DNA from 3 places in the Lactobacillus sp. ESL0261 genome. Region 2 is predicted to be linked to each of the others. Evidence: riboswitches for the same ligand, from Rfam matches in the RefSeq annotation. Region 2 holds a riboswitch; each other region holds the start of a gene.
The links. Region 2 has a riboswitch for thiamine pyrophosphate ahead of thiM (hydroxyethylthiazole kinase). Riboswitches for the same ligand answer to the same signal wherever they lie in the genome.
Positions count from the first base shown of each region.

Region 1: it holds a riboswitch for thiamine pyrophosphate, as region 2 does, so the genes downstream of both, F5ESL0261_RS00665 (ATP-binding cassette domain-containing protein) here and thiM (hydroxyethylthiazole kinase) in region 2, are expected to answer to the same signal.
Region 3: it holds a riboswitch for thiamine pyrophosphate, as region 2 does, so the genes downstream of both, F5ESL0261_RS02600 (ECF transporter S component) here and thiM (hydroxyethylthiazole kinase) in region 2, are expected to answer to the same signal.

Region 1 covers NZ_REHN01000002.1:44,354-51,793, forward strand. Annotated here, with positions in the region: gene F5ESL0261_RS00655 (sucrose-6-phosphate hydrolase) at 346-1,761, shown strand; gene F5ESL0261_RS00660 (energy-coupling factor transporter transmembrane protein EcfT) at 1,801-2,454, opposite strand; gene F5ESL0261_RS00665 (ATP-binding cassette domain-containing protein) at 2,464-3,822, opposite strand; TPP riboswitch at 3,863-3,953, opposite strand; gene F5ESL0261_RS00670 (AraC family transcriptional regulator) at 4,095-5,033, shown strand; gene htpX (zinc metalloprotease HtpX) at 5,069-5,965, opposite strand; gene F5ESL0261_RS00680 (LemA family protein) at 5,983-6,543, opposite strand; gene F5ESL0261_RS00685 (SLC13 family permease) at 6,651-7,440, opposite strand, start outside.
Region 2 covers NZ_REHN01000014.1:30,055-37,494, reverse strand. Annotated here, with positions in the region: gene gap (type I glyceraldehyde-3-phosphate dehydrogenase) at 1-284, shown strand, start outside; gene thiE (thiamine phosphate synthase) at 387-1,052, opposite strand; gene thiD (bifunctional hydroxymethylpyrimidine kinase/phosphomethylpyrimidine kinase) at 1,063-1,866, opposite strand; gene thiM (hydroxyethylthiazole kinase) at 1,878-2,666, opposite strand; TPP riboswitch at 2,742-2,840, opposite strand; gene tenA (thiaminase II) at 3,040-3,699, shown strand; gene F5ESL0261_RS09510 (hypothetical protein) at 3,806-4,045, shown strand; gene F5ESL0261_RS09505 (hypothetical protein) at 4,169-4,585, shown strand; gene F5ESL0261_RS09500 (hypothetical protein) at 4,726-5,070, opposite strand; gene F5ESL0261_RS09495 (helix-turn-helix transcriptional regulator) at 5,710-6,132, shown strand; gene F5ESL0261_RS09490 (Fic family protein) at 6,125-6,811, shown strand; gene F5ESL0261_RS10225 (hypothetical protein) at 6,829-6,984, shown strand; gene F5ESL0261_RS09485 (Fic family protein) at 6,968-7,333, shown strand.
Region 3 covers NZ_REHN01000005.1:14,058-21,497, reverse strand. Annotated here, with positions in the region: gene F5ESL0261_RS02635 (SIS domain-containing protein) at 1-156, opposite strand, end outside; gene F5ESL0261_RS02630 (PTS system mannose/fructose/sorbose family transporter subunit IID) at 172-996, opposite strand; gene F5ESL0261_RS02625 (PTS sugar transporter subunit IIC) at 977-1,807, opposite strand; gene F5ESL0261_RS02620 (PTS sugar transporter subunit IIB) at 1,821-2,291, opposite strand; gene F5ESL0261_RS02615 (GntR family transcriptional regulator) at 2,306-2,995, opposite strand; gene F5ESL0261_RS02610 (GntR family transcriptional regulator) at 2,998-3,714, opposite strand; gene udk (uridine kinase) at 4,003-4,644, shown strand; gene F5ESL0261_RS02600 (ECF transporter S component) at 4,737-5,315, opposite strand; TPP riboswitch at 5,358-5,447, opposite strand; gene F5ESL0261_RS02595 (M42 family metallopeptidase) at 5,514-6,596, opposite strand; gene hpt (hypoxanthine phosphoribosyltransferase) at 6,838-7,407, shown strand.

The DNA.
Region 1 (7,440 bases), on a different contig from region 2:
TAATCATTACGCAGGTCTAATTTTTAAAATTATATTTAAGATGGAATTTTAGCATGAAAAAAATTGGAATCCGCTAGGTTACCGAAGAAGCACAAGTTTTAACGGCTACGGCTTCACAATTTTGGTAAAAGATGGTCAAGAATTGCAGCAGTTGACCCACAGGCATAGATGGATTTAAAAGCTATTTAAGCAGCTGGTAAGCAAACTGCTGTCATGGTATTATTCCCTGAATATAAAAATGGCTTTGCCATCAAGAACAAGGATACAGAAGTAAATCACGGCTATTTAATTTTGCAATTAAACAAGTAAGCGAACTAAAATTTATCAAATAAGGAAGAAACAAAAATGCGAGTTCCAGCAAAAATTACTAATGAGCGTTATCGTCTTAATTATCACGTTTCAACGCCTTTCGGATGGATGAATGATCCTAATGGCTTTTCGTATTATCAAGGCTACTATCATATTTTTTACCAGTATTATCCCTATTCATCTGAAAGAGGACCGATGCATTGGGGACATTATCGTAGTCAAGACCTGATTCACTGGGAAGAACTGCCAATTGCGTTGACACCAGACAGCCCTGAAGATGACAATGGCTGTTATTCTGGCAGTGCGATTGCAAAAGATGGTCGTTTATATCTGATCTATACTGGTAATCATTATTATGATGTGAATGATCACAGTCATTTTTGCCAAACGCAAAATGTTGCATATAGTGATGATGGTATTCATTTTACAAAATACAGTGGTAATCCAGTGATTGCCGTACCACCGGCTGATAACTCACAGCACTTTCGTGATCCGAAAGTCTGGCAACACGGGGATTCATATTATATTATTGTTGGCAGTCAAGATAAGGCAGGTTTGGGTCGTGCAATTACTTATAAGTCAACCGATTTATTGCACTGGGAATATTTAGGACCAATTGCAGTTTCTCAGGGAAGAGATAATGAAGGATATACCTGGGAGTGTCCGGATCTTTTTTCACTTAATGGGCAAGATGTTCTGTTGTGTTCACCACAGGGGATTGCAGCAAAGAGTAAAAAGTATCTTAATCTTTATCAAACGGGATATTTCATCGGCAAGATGGATTATCACAAAAACCAGTTTGAACACGGAGCGTTTCAAGAACTTGATCATGGTCATGACTTTTACGCAGCGCAAACCATGTTAACACCTGATAACCGGCGCATTGTTTTTGGCTGGCTTGATATGTGGCACGCTGACTTTCCTGAACAGGCTGATGGCTGGTGTGGTGCCTTAACCTTGCCCAGAGAAGTGACTTTAAAGAATAATCAGCTATATATGAAGCCAGTTGAAGAATTAAAACAGTTGCGGCAAGAAAAAGTAATTGATGAAAAGTTGATGACTTCGTTAAAGCAGATTAATGTTTCCGATTCGCAGCATTTGGAATTGCTTTTGACAGCTGAAACTGAAAATTGGTCTGGCAGTGAGATTAATTTTGTACTCAAAAATGAGCAGGAAAATTTGGTAACACTAAGTTGGAACAAAAGGAATAACGAAGTAGTTTTAACTCGAGCTGATAAGCCGGCAGATGATTCTCAACGTTATGGCAGATTGAGACCAAAGCCCAATTTGAAAATTCAGGTATTTATTGATACCAGTTCAATTGAATTTTTCTTAAATGACGGTGAGCTGGTATTTTCAGAACGGTATTATACTTCTGAAAAACCTCAGATTTTCGTCAATGCAGATCAGTCAGTCAAAATAAATGTCACAGGCTATACTATGGCAAAATAAATTAGGCTAAAGAAAAAGTGGACCTGCAGGTCCACTTTTTTATTTTAATGTAAATAATGCCAGGTTAACTAAAAACAGGATAACAATCGACTTAAGCCAGTCACTTTTTTGAACGGGCACAGGCACGATAACTGACCGCTGGGCGTTCTCACGGTAGCCGTGAGAAGCCATGCCCTGTGCTAAATTTTCTGCCGAATTAAGCGCAACAAGAATAGCTTTAAAATATAAAACAGGTGACCAAAAGCTTAAATAAACGCCCCTCATCATGCCGGCAGTGCGTATTTGTTTAACTGCTTCCTTCATTCTGGGAACGATATTAAGAGCTGCTAAAACTCCATAGGCAAACTTACTGGGTAAATGAAAATTCTGCTCAAAAGAACGTGCTAATTCCGTGGCAGTAGTTCCTATTGATACACAGTAGATAGTCAACGTATAGACGTAAATACGACTGGATAAACTCAGTGCATTTTGCAAATTAGGCTGAGGTGCAAACCAATATAAAGTAGCAAAAACCGTAAATGCAGCAATTAAGGGCATTAATAACGTTAAAAGCAGGTTCTTCAATTTGATGTGTTTGTAGATTAGATAAATTATGGAAAAAAAGATGATTAAAAGATTGGTTAACAAGCTTGATTTAAGAGATATTTCTATCGAAATAATTAGTGCTAGAAAAAATTTAAAACTGGGATTCATGATTACACCTCATTTATTCACATAGGTTAAATGCTGGTCTTTAAAGATGAGATGATAGTCACACCAATCTGCCAGATTCCTTAGTTCATGACTAATAATTAAAAGCGTTTGACTGCGTGCTTTCTGACTTTCTTTTAATAAAGCCATTACTTTGTTAGCGGAGTCCGCATCTAACCCATTAAGGGGCTCATCAATTAGCAATACATCCTGATCAGAGATCAACATTAGTAAAATTTGCAGTTTCTTTTGTTGCCCGCCAGATAATGAATAAACCACGTGATCGAGCAGTGAATCAAGCTTAAGGGTGGCTAAAGCCTCATTTATCCTATCATCAGTGAAATAATTATTGGTTCGTTGCTTTTTGCTTAAATTGATTTCATCCGCAACGGAAACATTGATAAACTGATCGGTCGCATTTTGAAAAATTTGCCCTACTTTAAGGAGATACCTGCGAGCTGATAATTTACTAATTTCCTGCTTGTGATAAGTTAAACTGCCTGCATATGGGATCATTTTGGTCAGTGCGTTAAAAAGTGACGTTTTGCCAACCCCGTTTGCCCCAGTAATAAGAGTAGTTTTACCAGAAAAAATGTTTAGGTGTTCCTGCTGTAAAAGCAAACGATTTTGTGTAATCTCTGTATTTTTGAGTTTAAAACAAATTTCTTTGTTTTCTTCAGGTAAGGCAAAATTATAAGAAACGGATTCCGTATTTTTTTGTAGCAGTTTTTCTTTTTCACTAGCAGAAAGTTGCACCAAATCTTTACCTTGAAATTGAAACAGATTATCACAATGGCCTTCATAGTCAGTTAATACGTGATCACTTAAAATAATTGTTTTCCCTTGATCACGCAGGTAAGCTAATTTAGCAATTAAGAATTTGCGAGCAGCTGGATCACAGCTGGCAAAGGGTTCATCAAGTAAAAAAAGATCGACATTCATCGCAACAAGTACAGCTAAAGCAACTCTTTGCTGCTCGCCGCCAGACATTGTATTAATTTTTTGATCAAGCAAATAATCAATCTGTGTGAACTGAACAGCTTCATTCAAGCGTTTTGTATATTGAGTTTTATTAAGACACAGATTTTCTAGTGCAAAAATAATTTCTTCACGTGGCGTTGTCATCGTAAACTGTTCACTGGCATTTTGAAACATCATAGCTGATTTTAATCCGCCTAAATCTAGGGTACCGGTTAATTGGCCCGCAAATTCGGGATATAAATTCGCTAAAATTTTTAATAAAGTAGATTTACCACAGCCGGTTGGACCAACTAATAGTGAAAGTTCTCCAGTGGGAATAGTGAGATTAATATTTGATAAAATTTTGTTTTGCTTATCGTATGAAAAATTCAGGTTGTTTAATTTAATCAATTTAGTTACCAAAAAAAATCGTCAGGACAATGCCTGACGATGTAAAATCTTTCGTTTTCCCTTCGCTGGCATTATCCATAGCAGGTTCGACGGGTCTGTTCTCAGCCTTTGCGGCACCCCGATGTTAAATTCATTATACATAAAAGAAAAATTGATGTCTACATTTACTAGTATTCTCTCCTTAATTTAAATAACAAAATTCTATTAGTAAGATGAAAATTTGCTATATAATAAATCTATATATTCTAAAATTTGAATAAGAAGGTGAAATAATGGCAGCAGTTAAACTTGAACAATATTTAGCCAGTATTTTGGATTCAACTAAGTCCGACACTAATGAAGTAAAAATCAAACCAAAAAATATTAATTTTGATTTATTTAGAGTATTTTTGGAAAATCGCAATACTGGAGTTCATCGCTACCAAACTACAGCTTCAACTATTTTATATGAAGCTCGGGGATCGGTAAAAGCCAGAATTAATAATCAGAATTTTTTGCTTAAGGCTGGCAATATCGTTTTTTTACAGAGAAAAAGTAATTATGAAATATTGCAGCAGGGCGAAAATGATATATTAGTTAAGTTGGAATTCAACCGTAATTTTAAGATGCTGGATTTTCTGGGAAACTATTCTGTCATGGATTCACGTGAAAAAAAGGTCTTTAAGGCAATTACTGACGCTTATAATCAAAAACGCTTATTATTTTTGAATAGTACAGCACTGTCTATATCTGCAAACGCACTAAAAAAAGTAATTGATGAATATCTTAATCAGGATCTTTACACCCGTCAGGTAATTTTAGCAGAGTTAAACTTGTTATTAATTGCTGCAGTTAGAAATCAAGATTTAGCGACAGCACCTGTGACCAACCATCAATTTGTTCAAACTGATTTAGAAAATTATATTGATGCGCACTTTACTGACATAACACTTAATGACACTGCTAAACATTTTGGCTTTAATCCTAATTACTTTTCAAGTTTGGTTAAACAAAAAACTGGTAAAAGTTTCGTCGAACATGTTGATGAAAGGCGTATGCAAGAGGCGCGAAATTTGCTTGCCCGACCAGATATTTCCGTAAAAGAAATAATTGCACGGGTAGGTTACAGTGGCAAGTCCTTCTTTTATAAAAAATTTAGTGAATATTATCATGAAACGCCAGTCCAAATGCGGGCCGAATTATTTAGACAGGCAAACATCAACTTAAAATAAAAAGCAACCTTGACTAAAAAGGTTGCTTTATTTTATTACATTTTTTCTAAGCGGCTAATCCTGTCAGCTGTTGGCGGGTGACTGTCAAATAAGTGAGCAAAACTGCGCTTTTTACGTACAGGATCTTCAATATACATGCCGGCACTGCTAGGGTCGGCTTTTTTCATGGGCTCGGAACCGTCAATCTTTTCTAAAGCAGAAATCAGTCCTTGCGGGTTGCGAGTTAATTCTACTGAAGAGGCATCAGCCAGATATTCCCGATTTCGCGATAATGCCATTTGCGCTAAACTGGCACAAATAGGACCCAGAATTAACACAAATACAATAGCCACGATCTTAAAAATGACAACAATAGTACCACCATTGTCGTTATCGCTGTCGCGATCATCGTCAATCCACCAAATATAGCGACTGGCAATACCTGACAAATAAGAAATGACACCAACTAATACTGCGGCAATAGTAGAAACTAAAATATCATAGTTTCTAATGTGAGAAATCTCATGACCTAAAACGCCTTCCAGTTCTTCGCGGTTCATCATGTCAAGTAAGCCCTGAGTAACTGCCACAGCAGAATGGTTGGGATCACGTCCGGTTGCAAAAGCATTAGGACTAGGATCATCAATAATAAAAACTCGCGGCATTGGCACCCGACCGACCAGTGCCATATCTTGTACAACGTGCCACAGTTCAGGATTATCTTGCTCTTGGACTTCTTGAGCATGATTAAGACTCATAACCATATTGGCCGGGTTAGGCAGGACAATTAGCATGTAAATCAAGCTAAAAACCACAGCAATAATTAATCCTAAAACAGGCCGGTTGCCAAAAAGATAACCAAGTCCTGCCCCTACAAGTGCCAAAATAATGATAAATAATCCCATAATCCCAACGGTTTTACGTTTATTGCTGGCAATTTGTTGAAATAACATAAAAGTTGACCTGGTATTTAAAACTTAACTTTAGGTACTTCTTTTTCAGATTCACTGGTTTGTAAGTAGTCAACTTTCTTAAAGCCGTGAATGTGAGCAACAATATTAGACGGGAAAGTTAACAGCTTTTGGTCGTAAAGTGCAGCAGAAGAATTGTAAAGTTGTCTTGAATAGGCAATTTTGTTTTCAGTGTTAGTCAATTCTTCTTGCAGTTTCAAGAAGTTTTGGTTGGCTTTAAGGTCCGGATAGTTTTCTGATAAGGCAAAAATTGATTTAAGGGCATCAGAAATTTGATTAGAAACCTTTAAGGTTTGGGCGTGATCATCGCTGGGAATATTTGTTAACTGATTACGCAATTGTACAACATTTTCCAATGTTTCTTTTTCGTGTTTGGCATAGCCCTTAGTTGTTTCGACTAAGTTAGGAATCAAGTCGTTACGCCGCTTTAGTTGTACATCAATCTGACTCCAAGATTCATCGGTGTATACTTTGGCTTTTTGTAAACTGTTGTAAACTGTAATATAAAGTGCAATTAATAAAACAACAATAATTACAATTACCCAAGTTAAACTGTTCATAGTATTCCTCCTTATATGTATCTCTTAATTATAACTGATTAAGGACCTTTTGAATATAAAAAAGAAGCTTATACTATCTTTCATTAGCAAAGCTTTACTATTGTGTCTTAAATTAATAAAAGTCCCCAGCCCACAATGGTTAAAACAATCAGACCGATGAACTGCATTACTGACCATTTTTTGAAGAATTCTCCTCTTGAAACGGTGGCATTTTGAGTAAAAGTTTTTAAGACCAGCATATTGGCCATTGAACCGATAGGAGAGCCAAAGCCGCCAATGTTAGAACCTAAAAATAACGCTTCAGCATAAGGAGTAAACTTACCGACTAAAATAGTCGCAGGCACATTGCTGATAATCTGACTGGAGATAATCGAAGTGAAGTAAGTTGAGCTTTCCGAATTAATCATCGTATGTATGATGCTGACAATCAGCGGGATCTGTTGAATATCACTAATGAAGATGAAGAAACAGGTAAAGGTTAATAGCAGAGCAAAATCTACTTTAAGCAAAATTCTGGGATTGATTAATAAGGCTAAGATAATTGCAACAATCATCGGAATTACCACATTAATGACCTTAAATACACCTAAGAAAAATAATGCAAATACTGCCGTAGTAATGATTGTAGGTCTTAAACTGATATTGATCTGTTTAATATCTTGTCTGGGAATTTTTTTACGAGGGATAAAGTAAAAAATAATAAACGTAATGACTAAAGCCATTAATAAATAGGGCAAAGACCAGGAGAAAAACTGCAGGGCATTAACAGAATATTTACTGACCAAAAAGATATTATGGGGATTACCCCAAGGAGTAAAAGCAGCCCCAATATTTGCACCCATACCAATTAAAGTGACAGGTAAAATTTGTGGCAAGTTACATCTTTTGGCAATATTT
Region 2 (7,440 bases):
AACTAGCTGCTATTTTAAGAGAAAAAGTTACGGTTGAAGAATTTAACGCTAGAATTAAAAAGCATACCGAAGGCAATGCTTCTTTTGGCTATAATGACGACCAAATTGTCTCATCAGATATTATTGGCACTGAATTTGGTTCGGTCTTTGATCCAACTCTTACCCAAGTTGAAACTGGAGATAATGGGGTACAACTAGTCAAAGGTTACGCCTGGTATGATAATGAGTCCGGTTTTGTAGCCCAAATGATCAGAACACTGCAAAAGATTGCACAGCTAGGTTAATTCCAAAAATTAACTGATATTTTTATCAATTTATAACTGTTTATCATCAATAAAAAATGGTTCTGCCAAGTGCAGAATCATTTTTTGTGTTTTTTAAATATACTAGTCATTTTTCAACCATGGCGCTGTGAGCATTTGACTAACGGTTTGCTTAATATCATTGCTTTGGGCAATCAAAGAAATTACTGCAGCCCCAGCTGCCTTAGTTTTAGCGATTGCGTTTAAGTCGCTAGCGGTAATCCCACCAATAGCAACAATTGGCCGAGCAGTATTTTTAACCAGTTGGCTTAAGCCGACAATACCAATTTCGGGATCAGCGTCACTTTTAGATTGGGTGGCATAAATTGGACCGCTGCCATAATAATCAATTCCGCTAATTTTATTGGCTTGTTCAACTTGCGTTAAATTCGAGCAAGAATAGCCGATAATCATTTGACTGCCAACTTCTTTAATGACCTGTCTGATTTCTTCATCGCTTTGACCAACATGGACGCCTTCGGCATGAACTTGTTGTGCTAACTGAACATCATCGTCAATGAAGAAGGGCACGTGATATGCATAACACAATTGGTGCAGCTTTTGCGCCATAGGGAGCCTCTCGGCTTCACTTAAAGTTGAATTAGGACCCTTGTCCCGAAATTGAAAAGCAGTAATACCTGCAGCAAGTGCTTCTGCGACTATGCCCGGTAAAGTTTTACCTTCTGGAACGTCCTGACTGCCACAAATAAAGTAAGCATGTAAAAAATCAGTGTTAAAGTCTTTCATTATTTCTCCTAAATTACTGAGCCCAATGATTTAAAGGGCCGTGACCATGACCAACTTGAATAGTTTCTTTAATAGTTTTGGTAACGTACTTTTTAGCAATTTTAATTGCTGACGGTAAACTTTGACCTAAAGCCAGCTGAGCCGTAATTGCTGCAGCTAACGTGTCACCGGTACCATGGGTGCGCTCGGTATGTATCCTGGAACTGCTGACCCAAAGATCAGAACCATCAGCAAATAAAGCATAATCTTTTACTTCTGCGCTACTTGCGTGGCCGCCTTTAATTAGCACATTTTTAACTCCCATATCTTGTAATTTATGAGCTAATTCTGAATATTGGCCTTGATCTTGTACCTTGATGCCAGTTAAAGTCTCCGCTTCTGGCAAGTTGGGTGTTATTAGATCTGCTAAAGGCAGCAGCTCGTTCTTAACGGTGGCGACAGCATCTTGACTTAATAATGGTGCGCCCCCCTTAGCAATCATCACTGGATCTATGGTAATAGGACCAAAGTCATACTTTTGCAAATTAAGTGCAACTTGGTGAACGTGATCTGCATCGCCCAACATTCCTGTTTTACAAGCACGGATGTGGAAATCTTCTGCCAAAGAGGCGAATTGGGCATCGATCATTTCTAAAGGCAGTAAAAAAGATTTCTGGACGCCCAAAGTGTTTTGTGCTGTCACTGCTACTACAACAGCTGTACCAAATACTTTTTGCATTTGAAAAGTTTTTAAATCAGCCATGATCCCGGCACCACCACCAGAATCTGTACCGGCAATGGTTAAAACTTGGGGAAAAGAATTAATTTTTTCAGTCATCATAAAGTTCCTTAATCAAAATCAGCAATTTGTTCAATATCTGCAACTTTTACTTTATATAAATAATCCATGAGATACATGCCAAAAGTAGCGGGCCCAACATTGGGGTGATCTTGAACTACTAATTGACCGGCACAACTGAAAACTAAAGCACCTATCTGCGCTGCTTCAAACGGATCGTCAGTGACTGCTGTAAAAGCTGTCACAATACTGGTTAACATGTCACCAGAACCCACATGGGTTTTAAAAAGGGGTGAACCATTATGAACATGGGCTATTCTTTTACCGTCGCTAATTGTATCTGTGGAGCCGCTGGCAATGACCGTACAATGATATTTCTGAGCAGTTTTCATAGCAATTTCATCAATATCACCAGAGCCGGAGCCTGCATCAATGCCCTTTGAACTCCAATCAAAGCCACCTAAGGCAGCTATTTCACCAATATTGCCCCGAATAATACTGGTATGAAAAGCCCATAAAAGTTTATCTGTGATTTTATAACGATACTCTACGGCACCAACGGCTACAGGATCAAATACTATGGGTTTATTGTATTGGCGTGCCAAATCTTCCACTTTTTTAATGTGGTTAATTTGCTCTTTGGTTAAACAGCCAATATTAACTGCTACGGCGGAAGCCATTCGCACTATTTCTTCGGCTTCAGCGACCTCATTGCTCATAATTGGCGAAGCACCAATAGCATTAACGGCATTGGCCACGTCTTGAACTGTTACAAAATTAGCAATGTTGAAAATAACCGGGTTTTCTGCTCGCAATTTGTCTAATAATTCTAACTGCATTTTATTACTCCTAATTTAATATCCTTAAAATTTTTGACTAATAAAAAAACTTTGGCATATGGAAATGCCAAAGCTTAAGCAGTTTTGACACGTTCCTACGCAAGTATTAACTTACAGGTTCAAAGGGTCTGAAAAATTTTCATCTCAGCCAAAAAGGCACCCCTCGTGTTATCGCTTACAATTATAGCGTATTTTATTGCTTATTACAACGTTAGGTTGATAAAGATACTATTTGTTTATGTCATAAGTACTAGAATTTTAGTTATTATTAAAAATGTGCTAAAAAGCAAAAAAAGGATAGTGATTATAGTTAATTTTGAATAAAGTGTAGTTAGTAATAATTAACAATTATTTAATTTGGAGGAGAATAATCATGAATTTCACTGATCGACTACACGAAGCGGGGAAGGCATTGTGGCATAAAAGTATGGTGCATCCATTTATTAAGGAATTGCAAAGTGGCGAACTTCCAATTGCAACTTTTAAATTTTATCTGTTGCAGGATCGCTATTATTTAAGAGAATTCAGCAAATTGCATGAATTGATTGCGGCAAAAACGGATAATCAGGAAGTAAAGGAATTTTTACTGGCAGGGGCGCAAGACTTGAAAGATGTCGAAATATCAGTGCGCGGCCATTTTTTTGAAGAATTAAACATAACTGCGACTGAAATTGCTGAAACTCCGGTGGCGCCAACAGCTTATAACTACGTTAACCATATGCATATGACGTTAAAGCGATCTGGTGTTAAACCAGCGGTGGCAGCACTTTTACCATGTTACTGGCTCTATCAGGAAATTGGCCAAAAAATGGCAGAAAAGGGCTCACCGGTTTCTTATTATCAGGAATGGATTGATACTTATGATGGCGAGTGGTATGGTGCCAACGTAGCAAAAATGCTGCATTTAACCAATTCTTTGGCTGAAAGTGCCACTAATGAAGAACTTGAGCAAATGCAAACTGCATTTGTACGCAGCAGCTATTATGAATTGCAGTTTTGGCAGATGGCTTATGAAAAGCAAGATTGGAAGTAACTTCTGTAAAAACCGCTTTTATTTTATTCTTACTTGTCTTTAGTCAATTTCATAATAAAATTTTGATATTGGACAATGTAATTATTGTTCAAAGTCCCAGGAAAGTGTGCAACTTGGAGAAAATAATGTAGATTTACCTAGTACTGTTAATGGTGATTTAGGAATTTCTAAAATGTGGGTTACTAGTGGCAGCATATATTATGCACTAAAAGCAACTGATCTTAAACCTGTATTTCTAGTCTATAATTGGTCTGGAGAGCTAACAATGCACTACTATGCTAGTGGAAGCAAAAAAGCAAGAACCGTCAGTTATAGTGCTCGCGGTATAGGCCGATGCCAAACTTAGCCGCAATATTCTTATTCTTGCATTCGTAGATGACATGGCTATGCCACTTTAAGCGGCAAAATTGATGGCTTCATAGGAGATATAATGTTTCCGAGCACCGCCTTTTAAATGAGAATAATAAAAATGAATGATGAACAATTTTTTAAATTAAGAAAGATACTAGATTTTTTAAAAAAACAAGCTCCGACAGCTATTATCGAAGAGAATGTAAATAGCGTTGAAAATTTTAAGGCAGAATCTGTTGATGAGTATAATAGAGCAAAAAGTTATCTTGGCGAAAATAATAGTTCGTTTAAATCTTTTCATGTAAGTGTGGATTCCGCAAAAGATTTCTTGCGTTTATTGAATTTGCTGGGTGCAATACATGCCAATTTTAATATACGTTCAAAGCCTTTTATAATAGAAGGAGAAGAAAGCAGCAAGGTGCTAAAAAGAGAGAACGACTATTATAACAACTGGATGGAGTGTTTTTCAAACTATGAATTTATGATAGTTGATTTTGATGAAACTGCTTTAGACCAGGATCAATATTACGGTTAATTTCATTAATTCATCAAAAAGGCAGTAACTGATATGACCCCAAATTTGTCCTAAATTTTGGGGTCATATAGCTTAAGCTGCCTTTTTTAGTTCAGTTATTTCGCATTGTTAAAATCATTATATTAAAAGCTAATATGCTATTATTCATCAATTTTTTTAATATAAATTAATTTTGCTTTTCTTAATATGCCACGATCTTTAAATAGAAAGCCATAATATCTACTATTAATTTTTCCGACATAATAAAGCGTATCATAAGATCCTTGATTATCAGTAGTTATTTTAACAGAAGCAATTTTTTTATTATGTAAGCATTTATATGTGTCTAAGTTATATGAATATTTTCTTTCGCCAGCACTAAGATATACGGTTTTTTCTAAAGAATTAATTCTATAATAATGTATAAAGCCCATTCCAATGCCTAAAAAGAGAAATGTTAAAATAAATACAGTTATAGTTTTTGTTATTTTTTCATTTTTGCTCATTTTTAATATGTTAGGAAGAGAGAAAAAATTATGAAAACAGAATTTAAAAAATATAAACAGTCATCTTTATTAATAGTAGCCTTAATTATATCACTTTTGGGGTTTTAAGAATTAATGCCGTTTTTGCATCAAATGATAATATGCCTGAGATGAATAATACATCGGCAGAGCCTTTTGAGCTTGTCGCAACATATAAAAAATATAGCAACAATTGACAGCGCAGTAGTTATTGAGGTCAAAGGTGACGATGTAACTCTCATTAAAATATATGGAAAATAAAGATATTCCTGAATTAGCCTACAACAAAAAATCATTCCTTTTGTAAATAATCAAATTCGAAAATTGCAATTTTGACCACTACACCCCAATTCAGCAATTTACAGCCTGCCAAAACTATTGGTAAAGATTGGAACGATGTGCTAGTTAATAGTAAAAAACAAGAAAATTCTACTATGCGGAGATACAATTAAATAAAGACAAAACAGATAGTGTTGTGATTTCCAATAAGCAGGTAATACAATCCACAGGTATAGAACTTGAATAGCACTACTTTAAAATCTAATATCGCTTTTTACCATATATCACTATAAAAGTGATTAAATATGGTATAATATAAGTAAAGATATTGGAGGCTTTAAAATGAGTGCAACAATCGTTAAACTACTCAAAAGCAAAAATATAAGCGTCGCTAAAGTCGCTGAGGCCAGCAACGTCCCACTTAGTACTTTAAGAAACTCAATTGTTAAACCAATTGAGACCTGGTCAATTAGGGTCCTTAATGCCTTTGCAATCGCACTTAAAGAGAAGCCAGGAGATTTACTCAATATGCTAGAAACACAACCATATATTTTAGATATAAACGATGAAACGCAGACTATCCAAGGCGTTTTCATTGCTAATAAAGAAATTTACCAACAAATTAGAACTGTCGTGGAAGTCAACCACCTGGAAGGGTGGAATCCTACAGAATCAGATATCCAGGAATTGCTTGATGAAGCTATCCAGCCTGATCCAGTAGTAGCTGAGCGCTTTGAAGAAATTTGGGGCAAGGATAATGAGTGATTGGATTAGTGAAACCTTGTATTCAAATGGCGTCCTAAAAAATAAGCTCCATATCCATGACCCAAAGGAGTTAGAGAAAAAGGAATATGAGCTATCCGCTCGGAATGCTTTGTTCTTGTTGCAAAAAAAGCCCCAAATAAACGATATCGGAGACCTTAAGAAGGTACACCAATTCTTATTTGGTGAACTATACGATTGGGCCGGTAAATATCGCCCCGGCAATTTCAATAAAAACGGGTATGAGTTTTTTGATCATACCAGATTCGATTTTGCCGAAAAAGATATTAATAACATGCTGCACAAGCACCCCGCGAGAAAGCCTTTGGCTAACAAAGACTATGCTGAGCTGCTAGACGCAATTAATTTCATGCACCCGTTTAGAGAGGGCAACGGCCGTAGTTGCAAAGTTTTTCTTTCTGCATACGCGGCTAATCATGGCCAAGTAATTGACTATCCGCGAAGAAACAAAGAGATGATTGAAGCGCAAAATGAAGCTAATGTTGACAAAATTGCTAAACTAATTAAAGTCGAAAACACACCCAGCCGCAATCGAGCGTTCCAAGTACTGCAAAGTGCTGGAAAGACACTTAGCCAAGCTGAACTTGCCCAAAAATACGCTGAACAACAGGAAAAAGAGCAGCAGGGGCTTGATCATGACGATAGCCTTGGATTAGATTAGAAAGCAGGATAAATCAATTGAAGTATGAAGACAAGTTCAGACTAACGCCCGAAGAAAATAGACGCTTTGCCAAAACTAATTTAACCAAATTAGTCTTCACGAACTCACGCTTTGAAGGCCTGACTACCACTATGCCACAGACCCAGACAATCATTGATGGGTCTGGGTGTTGATGGCATTCCAATCGATGATATTAATATTATCGTTCAACTTAAGCGCGGTTGGCAGTTTGCCATCAACGAAAAAATGCCCCTAGACTTAAACTTCGAAAAGAAGCTTAATAAGATTGTTGCCCGCGATACGGCTGCCTTTCCAGGATATTTGCGTAATGGATCAGGCGGGGTGGAAACGTACCAAGGCGAGTTTGAACCGCCTATGATTGAAGAGGGCCAGGAACAGAAATATTTAAAGCAGCTGCTAGCCAGTGATAGTACTGTCACCGATAAGGCACTGACCCTGATGTATCACAATATGCGCCAGCAAATGTTCTACGATGGTAACAAGCGAACTGCTCCACCCTGATAGTTCTGCCAAAGATAATAGATTTCAATTTTATCTTGCTTAGACAATTTAGACATAAAAATATGACCTGCGAAATTGTCTTAATTCGGGGTCATATCATTTACTAA
Region 3 (7,440 bases), on a different contig from region 2:
TGCGGCATTAGAACTGGAACCAGTTGCATAAATAACAACATTAGTAATATTATTATTTATTTGACCTATCTGCTTAGCAAACAAGTCCTCATAATTTTGCAAAACTGCTTCATAATATTTTGGTTCTAAGTGGACATAATCTTCTATACTTTTCACAAGAGTCTCCTTAAATTATTGACCCAACAGTCCTGACCAGGCACCAAATATTCCGATTGCTGCTATTAGCAACAAAATATATTGTGATTTCCAACCTTTTTTATCAAGCCAGAAAATAAAGAATGTAAACAATAGTGGCAAAATACCAGGAACAATGCCATCACAAATTTTTTGGACGGTGGTTGCTTCAGCACCACTGCCAATCTTCAAAGGCATTTTTAACGTTACCATGGTCGCAACCATAGCCCCGACAACAGCAAGTCCTAAAACTGAAGCGCCATAGGTTAACTTATCCATTAAACCTGTCTTTTGCACTTTATCGATAAAGGAGGAACCGATATTGTAGCCAATAAACAAACCGTAGTATCTAGTGATAATGGCCGGAATATTAAAGATCAACAAGAACAAAATTGGTCCTAAAATATTACCTTGCATTGCCAGAGAAGTACCAATTCCTGTTGCAATAACCCTTAACGTACCCCAAAAGAATGAATCACCAATACCACTCAAAGGTCCCATTAAAGCAACTTTAATGTTATTGATTGAGGCAGCATCAAAATCTGGATCAAGTTCGTTTTGCTCTTCCATTGCGATTGAAATACCTAAAGGAAAAGTACTTAGCCATGGCGTAACATTATAAAACTCAAGGTGCCGCTTATAAGCGTCCTTTAATTTTTCCTTGTTTTTACCATAGATCTTTCGTAAAGCCGGAACCATAGAGTAGGCATAGCCAAGGTTCATTTGGCGTTCATAATTCCAAGCCCATTCCATCGTAAACGACCGCCAGAATGTTTTCATTAAATCTTTTCTGGTGAGTAACTTAGAATTCTTCATCTTCATAATCTATGCCTCCATCATCTGCATCTTTTTCACTTGTGTTATTAGAATTAGCAGCAGTATTTACTAACGGTTGACCTTTAAAAGCGGAATAGCCGGTTAAAATAAGGGCCAAACATGCGCCGAAAATAGCTACCCCAGTTACTGATACTTTGAGATAGACTGCCAGGGCAAAACCAATAATAAAGAAAGTGACATTATTCTTGTTGACCATCATCTTAAGCAGCAGAGCAAAACCATATGCTGGCAGAAGCCCTGTGGCAATTCCCAAGCCATTAATAATAAATTGGGGAATGACTGCTAAAATTGCTTTAATTACCGGGCTGCCTAGGACATAGGAAATACCAACTACTAAACCTATTGGCAGGTTAACTGAGAAAAAGCCGCCCAGTACGTTCATCCGACTTACACCACTACCATCAGCTTCTTCAGCATATTTATCAGCGCGGTGAACGAAGAACGGTAATATGAAAATAAAGCACAAATTTTTGATTACTAAAACCAGGGATGCAATTGGAATCCCCAAGGTTAAAGCAACCGCAGTACTCTTGCCCGCTCCGATGGCGAAAGCAGTTCCCAAAACACTACCGGAAATTATTTCTGGGGGAATTGCCGCACCAATAGAAAATGAACCAACAAAGGCTAACTCTAAAGTTGCCCCCATAATAATGCCCTGATGCAGGTTACCCAACACCAAGCCAGTTAACGTACAGGTTACAAGTGGCCTTGACAGCATTGATGAACCTACAAAATATTCGCCATTACCCATCATCGCAATTAAAGCCAAAATAATTGCGGTTAAATATACATTCATTATTTACCTCCAATCATTTTTTACGAAATTCTTGTCTTTCATCATTTGGCACCTGCTGAATCCAGACATCCACTCCCTTTTGTTGCAATTGAGCTAATTCACTGGCTTCTTCTGCAGTTAAATTAATTGTTTTAGAGTAGTTTTCTGTTCCTTCTCTGGGCTTAGTGCCACCAAGATTAAGGCCGGTTATTTTGTCACCAGTTCCCTTAATAAGTTCAACAGCATCAGCAACCGATTCCACTACGATTAACATTTTATATTTATCCGTTACCCCAGAATTAATTGCTTTAATACTGTCTGCTACAGACTTCATTACCAGTTTAGACTTTTCCGGTTTTGCCAATCTGATGGCCGATTTACGAAAATCATCATGGGCAACATCATCATTTACTACAAATATCGTATTAACGTCTAAACTATTAAACCAGGAAACAGCTACTTGTCCATGCACCAACCGATGGTCAACTCGCACTAGTTTAATCACTTTTCATTCCTCCATTAACTAAAATCTATTGAGTACCTTGTTTTTAAAGCATCTTGCAGTCTGTACTCCACGGCTACAATTTTGCCTTCTCTAGTTGAGAATAGGTTCATAATTTTAAATACTGGATCTTTTTCCTGAATATGAAATTGTTTACTAATTTCTTCGGTTGCTTTAATTAATTGAAAGTCTTGATATACATCATCCGGTTTATGAATACCAGTATTGACTGCTTCAATTATTGACATTACTTTTAGACAATTAGGATCAAAACCCGGAAAGTTATCGAGGAGCAGAAGTAAATGCTCACAGGTAATTTCATTCTTAATTTCAGCTGTAAAGGAAATATCATATAATAACTCCTGTGAGCTCACATTAAAAACTGCAGCATAATATGAACCAACCAGTCTTAAATAAGTTTCTTTAAATTTTATTTTGTCTGCTGACTCCAAGTATAAAGGCTTGATAATACCAGTCATTTCCAAAATATTTTGTTTAGAAATTATTGGAGCAACAAATAAACCACTTCCTTTTTTACGGACAACCTTATTTTCAGCTACTAATTGATTAACAGCCTTTCTAATTGTTGTTCTACTGACATCATATCTTTTTTGTAATTCAACCTCATTGGGTAAAGTGCTACCTGGTGGATACCCACCATTAATAATTCTTTTATCCAAATCGGCATATACTTCTTTAAAAAGCAAAACTATTCCTCTTGATAATCATAAATATTATTAGCATTAAAATGATATTTAAATTTATTTCCTACTAAATATTGAATTGTACTCTCAATTGGTAAGTCATCGTCTTGATAATTGAAACTGTTTACTTGATAAAGAGGAGTACCTTGTTTGACTTTCAACAGACTGCTTATTTTCTTATCGGCCAAAAAACAAGAGATACTTTCTTTACCATAATTTGGCCTCACATGATACTCCTTCTCCAGAACCTCATAAAGTGATTTATTAGTAAAATCAATCTTTGCCATTTTGCTAAAATTCTTCTGACTAAAATACGTTATTTCGTATGTTAGGGCGATATCTTTAACAAACCGAACCCGCTCAATTTTGATAACTGACCCTTTTGAATTAAAAAAATGATCTAACCTCTTGGGCATTGTTTCGATAGTTGTTGCCAGATGCTTGATGCTAACTGTCTTATTTTTAAATTCAGTAGTCATTGACTCCATTCCCAGCATATTAATGTCAATTTTATTGTTAGAAATTATTCCAGTCCGTTCTTTTACCAGTACTTGTCCCTCATTTTTGAGCCCATCCAATGCATGTTTCACTGCATTGCGACTAACTTGCAATTTCTCCGAAATTTCGCGTTGTGAGGGTAATTCTTTCACTTTTTTAAAGTGAATTAAAAATTCTAAATACTCTTGAACTTGAACCGCAGCAGTTCTTTCTTTGAATTCCATGATGTCTTCTTCATTCTGGTATCATTATTTTATTTAATTGCTTCTTTTTTTGCAAATCACCTTTTGTTTAAGACATTTAATACCTAAAATTTTTGCTTTAAAAATATATCTTTTAAATATTTGATACCAGATTTATAGTAATCGCTTCCACAGCTCTTGTCAATATTTTTTTGTTTAGTTTTAGTTTCCAACTTTTTCAGAGCATTTTTAAAGTGAAATATACCCTAACCGTTGGTAATTAAAGGCAAAGTAAAGTAAAATATTTAAGGATTAAAAGGGAGTGGCACAATGTCGAGACTTGAAAAGCCTGTCGTGATTGGTATTACTGGTGGTTCAGGTAGTGGAAAAACTACCATTGCACAAAAAATAGTTGCTCAAATGCAGGAAGATGAACATGTCCTGATTATGACACAGGATTCTTATTATAAAGATAATACTGGCATCCCTATGGATACACGAATGAAGATCAATTATGATCATCCCGATGCCTTTGATGTACCCTTATTAGAAAAGCAACTGCGCGATTTGTTAGCATACAAAGCTATTGAGATGCCTGTTTATGATTTCAAGGAGCATACTCGCAGCAAAAAAACCATTCATAAAGAACCTGCTGATATCATTATTCTCGAGGGAATTTTAGTTTTAGCTAATAAAGAAATCCGTGATTTAATGGACATTAAAGTATATGTTGATACGGACGATGATATTCGCTTTATTAGACGTTTAGAGCGAGATTTAAGTGAACGAGGGCGCTCAATTGACTCTGTCATTGATCAGTATCTGAGCACGGTTAAGCCAATGTATCATCAATTTATAGAACCTACTAAGCGTTATGCTGACATTATTGTTCCGGAAGGTGGCAAAAATGATGTGGCAATTGATATGCTGACTACTAAAGTTCATTCTATTTTAAGTAAAAAAGAGCAATAAAAAAGGAGTAAACGTACTTGAGCCCCAAAAGTTGTCCAACTTTTGGGGCTCAAGTACAAAATGCATTACTGGCATTACTCCTTTTTGCGTATTTAATCAACTTTAGGTTTTAACGCATTATCGAACAAATTTGTGATCAGTTTAACTAAAACGCCATCAAAAACTAACGCAGAAATGATGTTAGTAATGAACATCACTATTTGAACCTGCATACTGAATTTACTCCAACCATATAAAATATATGATGGAATAAAACAGCCAAATGATGCAAAGAATGCACCGGTTAATACGCTTTTCCAGGTAAACTTTTGGTAACGCTCTTTTTTAGGAAAAAAGCCAATTTCATTAGTCGCACCCTGAATGACACCTGAAAGAATAGTAGTGGCTCCCCACTGCCCACCAATAGCCATTTCAACAATTGATGCCAGCAGTTCACCTATTGTCCCAGAACCAGGCGTAGGAACAAAATACATTGCCAGTGGTCCCGCCATAAGCCATAAACCAGAAAAAACAGTGTCTGTTACTGGCGCAAAACCTGTGGGTACCAAAAGCATCTTAACTAAATTAAAAGCCCAGTTAAAACCATAGGTATAAATAACACCCATAATGATACCAATCAGTGCAATTAAAATAATTGACTTCACATTCCATTTTGAAGACCTTGTAAACATAAAAATACTCCTAACTTTATAAGTCATTAGGAGCATCTTTAGTAACTAAATTTAACACTTCCCTAACGCAGGTATTGTCCCGTTCAGGTTCAGAGGGTATTTCTCAGCTATTTGGCACCCCTAGTGACTGATATTCATTTTTACTAGTATATCACATTTTAACTAGTTTTTCTGCTCTATTCAAAAGAACAAGTATTTTTAAAACTGACTAAAACTTGCTAATTTCTCTTTTGTAAGATCACGAATAATAGCTAGCGTCAGATCTACGGAAGCTTTAAAATCGGAATAAGCACTAAAACAATATGGCGAATGTTCATAGCGCACTGGAATGCCAATTACAATAGTTGGTGCTCCGTTTTCATAATAAATTGCAGCTCCATCCTGTCCGCCACCGGTACGAACCGACCGAGTATACGGAATATGATTTTTATCTGCTAAATCACAGGCATATTGCTGAAATTTAGGATTAGGTAAAAAGGATGTATCCATGTCACGCAGCATTGGTCCTCGTTTTAACCCTGTCTGCGATAACCACTCTGGGGTAAAAGTATCATCCGCTGGACAAGATTCCAAGACTATAGCTAAATCCGGCTTTACAGCTCTAGCTGTGACATATGCACCTCGCAAACCCACTTCTTCCTGGCTTGAAAGTGCAGCAACAACGTTAAAATCGCATTGTTCGCCCTTTAAATTGTCAAGAACATCTGCCATAGCAGCTGCGCCAAAACGGTCATCAAAGTCCTTACCGAAGAATAGACCGCTTTTTTCATTGTATTCACATTTGACATCAACAAAAATTGGACAACCAGTATCAATTTGATAATCATTTATAGTTTCAGCTCGAGAACTGGAACCAACGTCAATTGACATATCGGCTACGTCCGGTACATTATTTTTTTCGGCTGCAGTCATAAAGTGCGGGGGTTTGGTTGCAACTACTCCGGGCACATACTCACCTGCACGATTTTTTATTTTGACGCGTAAAGCAGGAATATTGTATTTGACCCAGCCACCCAATGGTACAAATTTAATCATTCCATTAGGCCGAACAGCCTGCGTAATAAAACCAACAGAGTCGGAATGAGCATCTAATTGAATTACCGGTTGATCTTTTTCATTTTCTTTCTTAGCTGCATAAACGTTGAGCATGCCATCAACTTTGACATTAGCAAAGTCATGCACAGTTTCAGTAAACAATTTAACAAATTCTTCTTCAAAACCTGAAGTAGAATTAGCATCGGAAAAAGCTTTGAGCATTTTAATTTCTTGTTGTTTATCCATCTTTTTACCTTCCACTTAAAATATCTTATCTATTAATTCTACCAAAAACTTGAGTTACAGGCTTTTAAAAAATAAATAAGATGATAAATAATCCTACTGCTTTTACTAATATATATGCTTTTTGTACGTAATTTAGTCCCTAAATACTTAAATTGCTTCAAAATAATCTGTTTTTCTAGCCAAAAAATGATATAATCGAAAATATTAGAAATTTTATTTGTTTTAAATGAAGGGTAGATAAATGCCAAAAAACGACAATATTAATAATATTATTGATCATAAATTGTTTAGTGAAGATGACATTCATCAGATGTGTGTCAAGTTAGGAAAGCAGCTTACTACAGATTATGCTGGTAAAAAGCCTTTAATTGTAGGGGCTCTTAAAGGTGCCATCTTCTTTTTAACCGATTTAGTAAGAGAAATGGATGTTAAAGCAGAAATTGATTTCCTGGACGTTTCCAGTTATGGTAACGAAATGGAGTCTTCCGGCAAAGTTAAGCTTGTTTCTGATTTAGCCACAGATGTTAAAGATCGTGATGTGTTAATTGTTGAAGATATCGTTGATACTGGATTGACTCTGGATTTTATGAAAGAATTGCTTAAAAAACGTGGTGCTAAAAGCGTTAAATGCTGCGTTTTACTTAACAAAGAGGCAAATCGCAAAGTAGATGTTGATATTGAGTATTATGGTTCAAAAGTCGGAAATGAGTTTGTAGTTGGCTACGGACTTGATTTTATGAATTTTTACCGTAATTTAAGATATATTGGTGTATTAAAACCTGAAATTATTAAATTAGTTAATAATAAATAAAAAGGAGTTGTCTAACTGACAACTCCTTTTAAC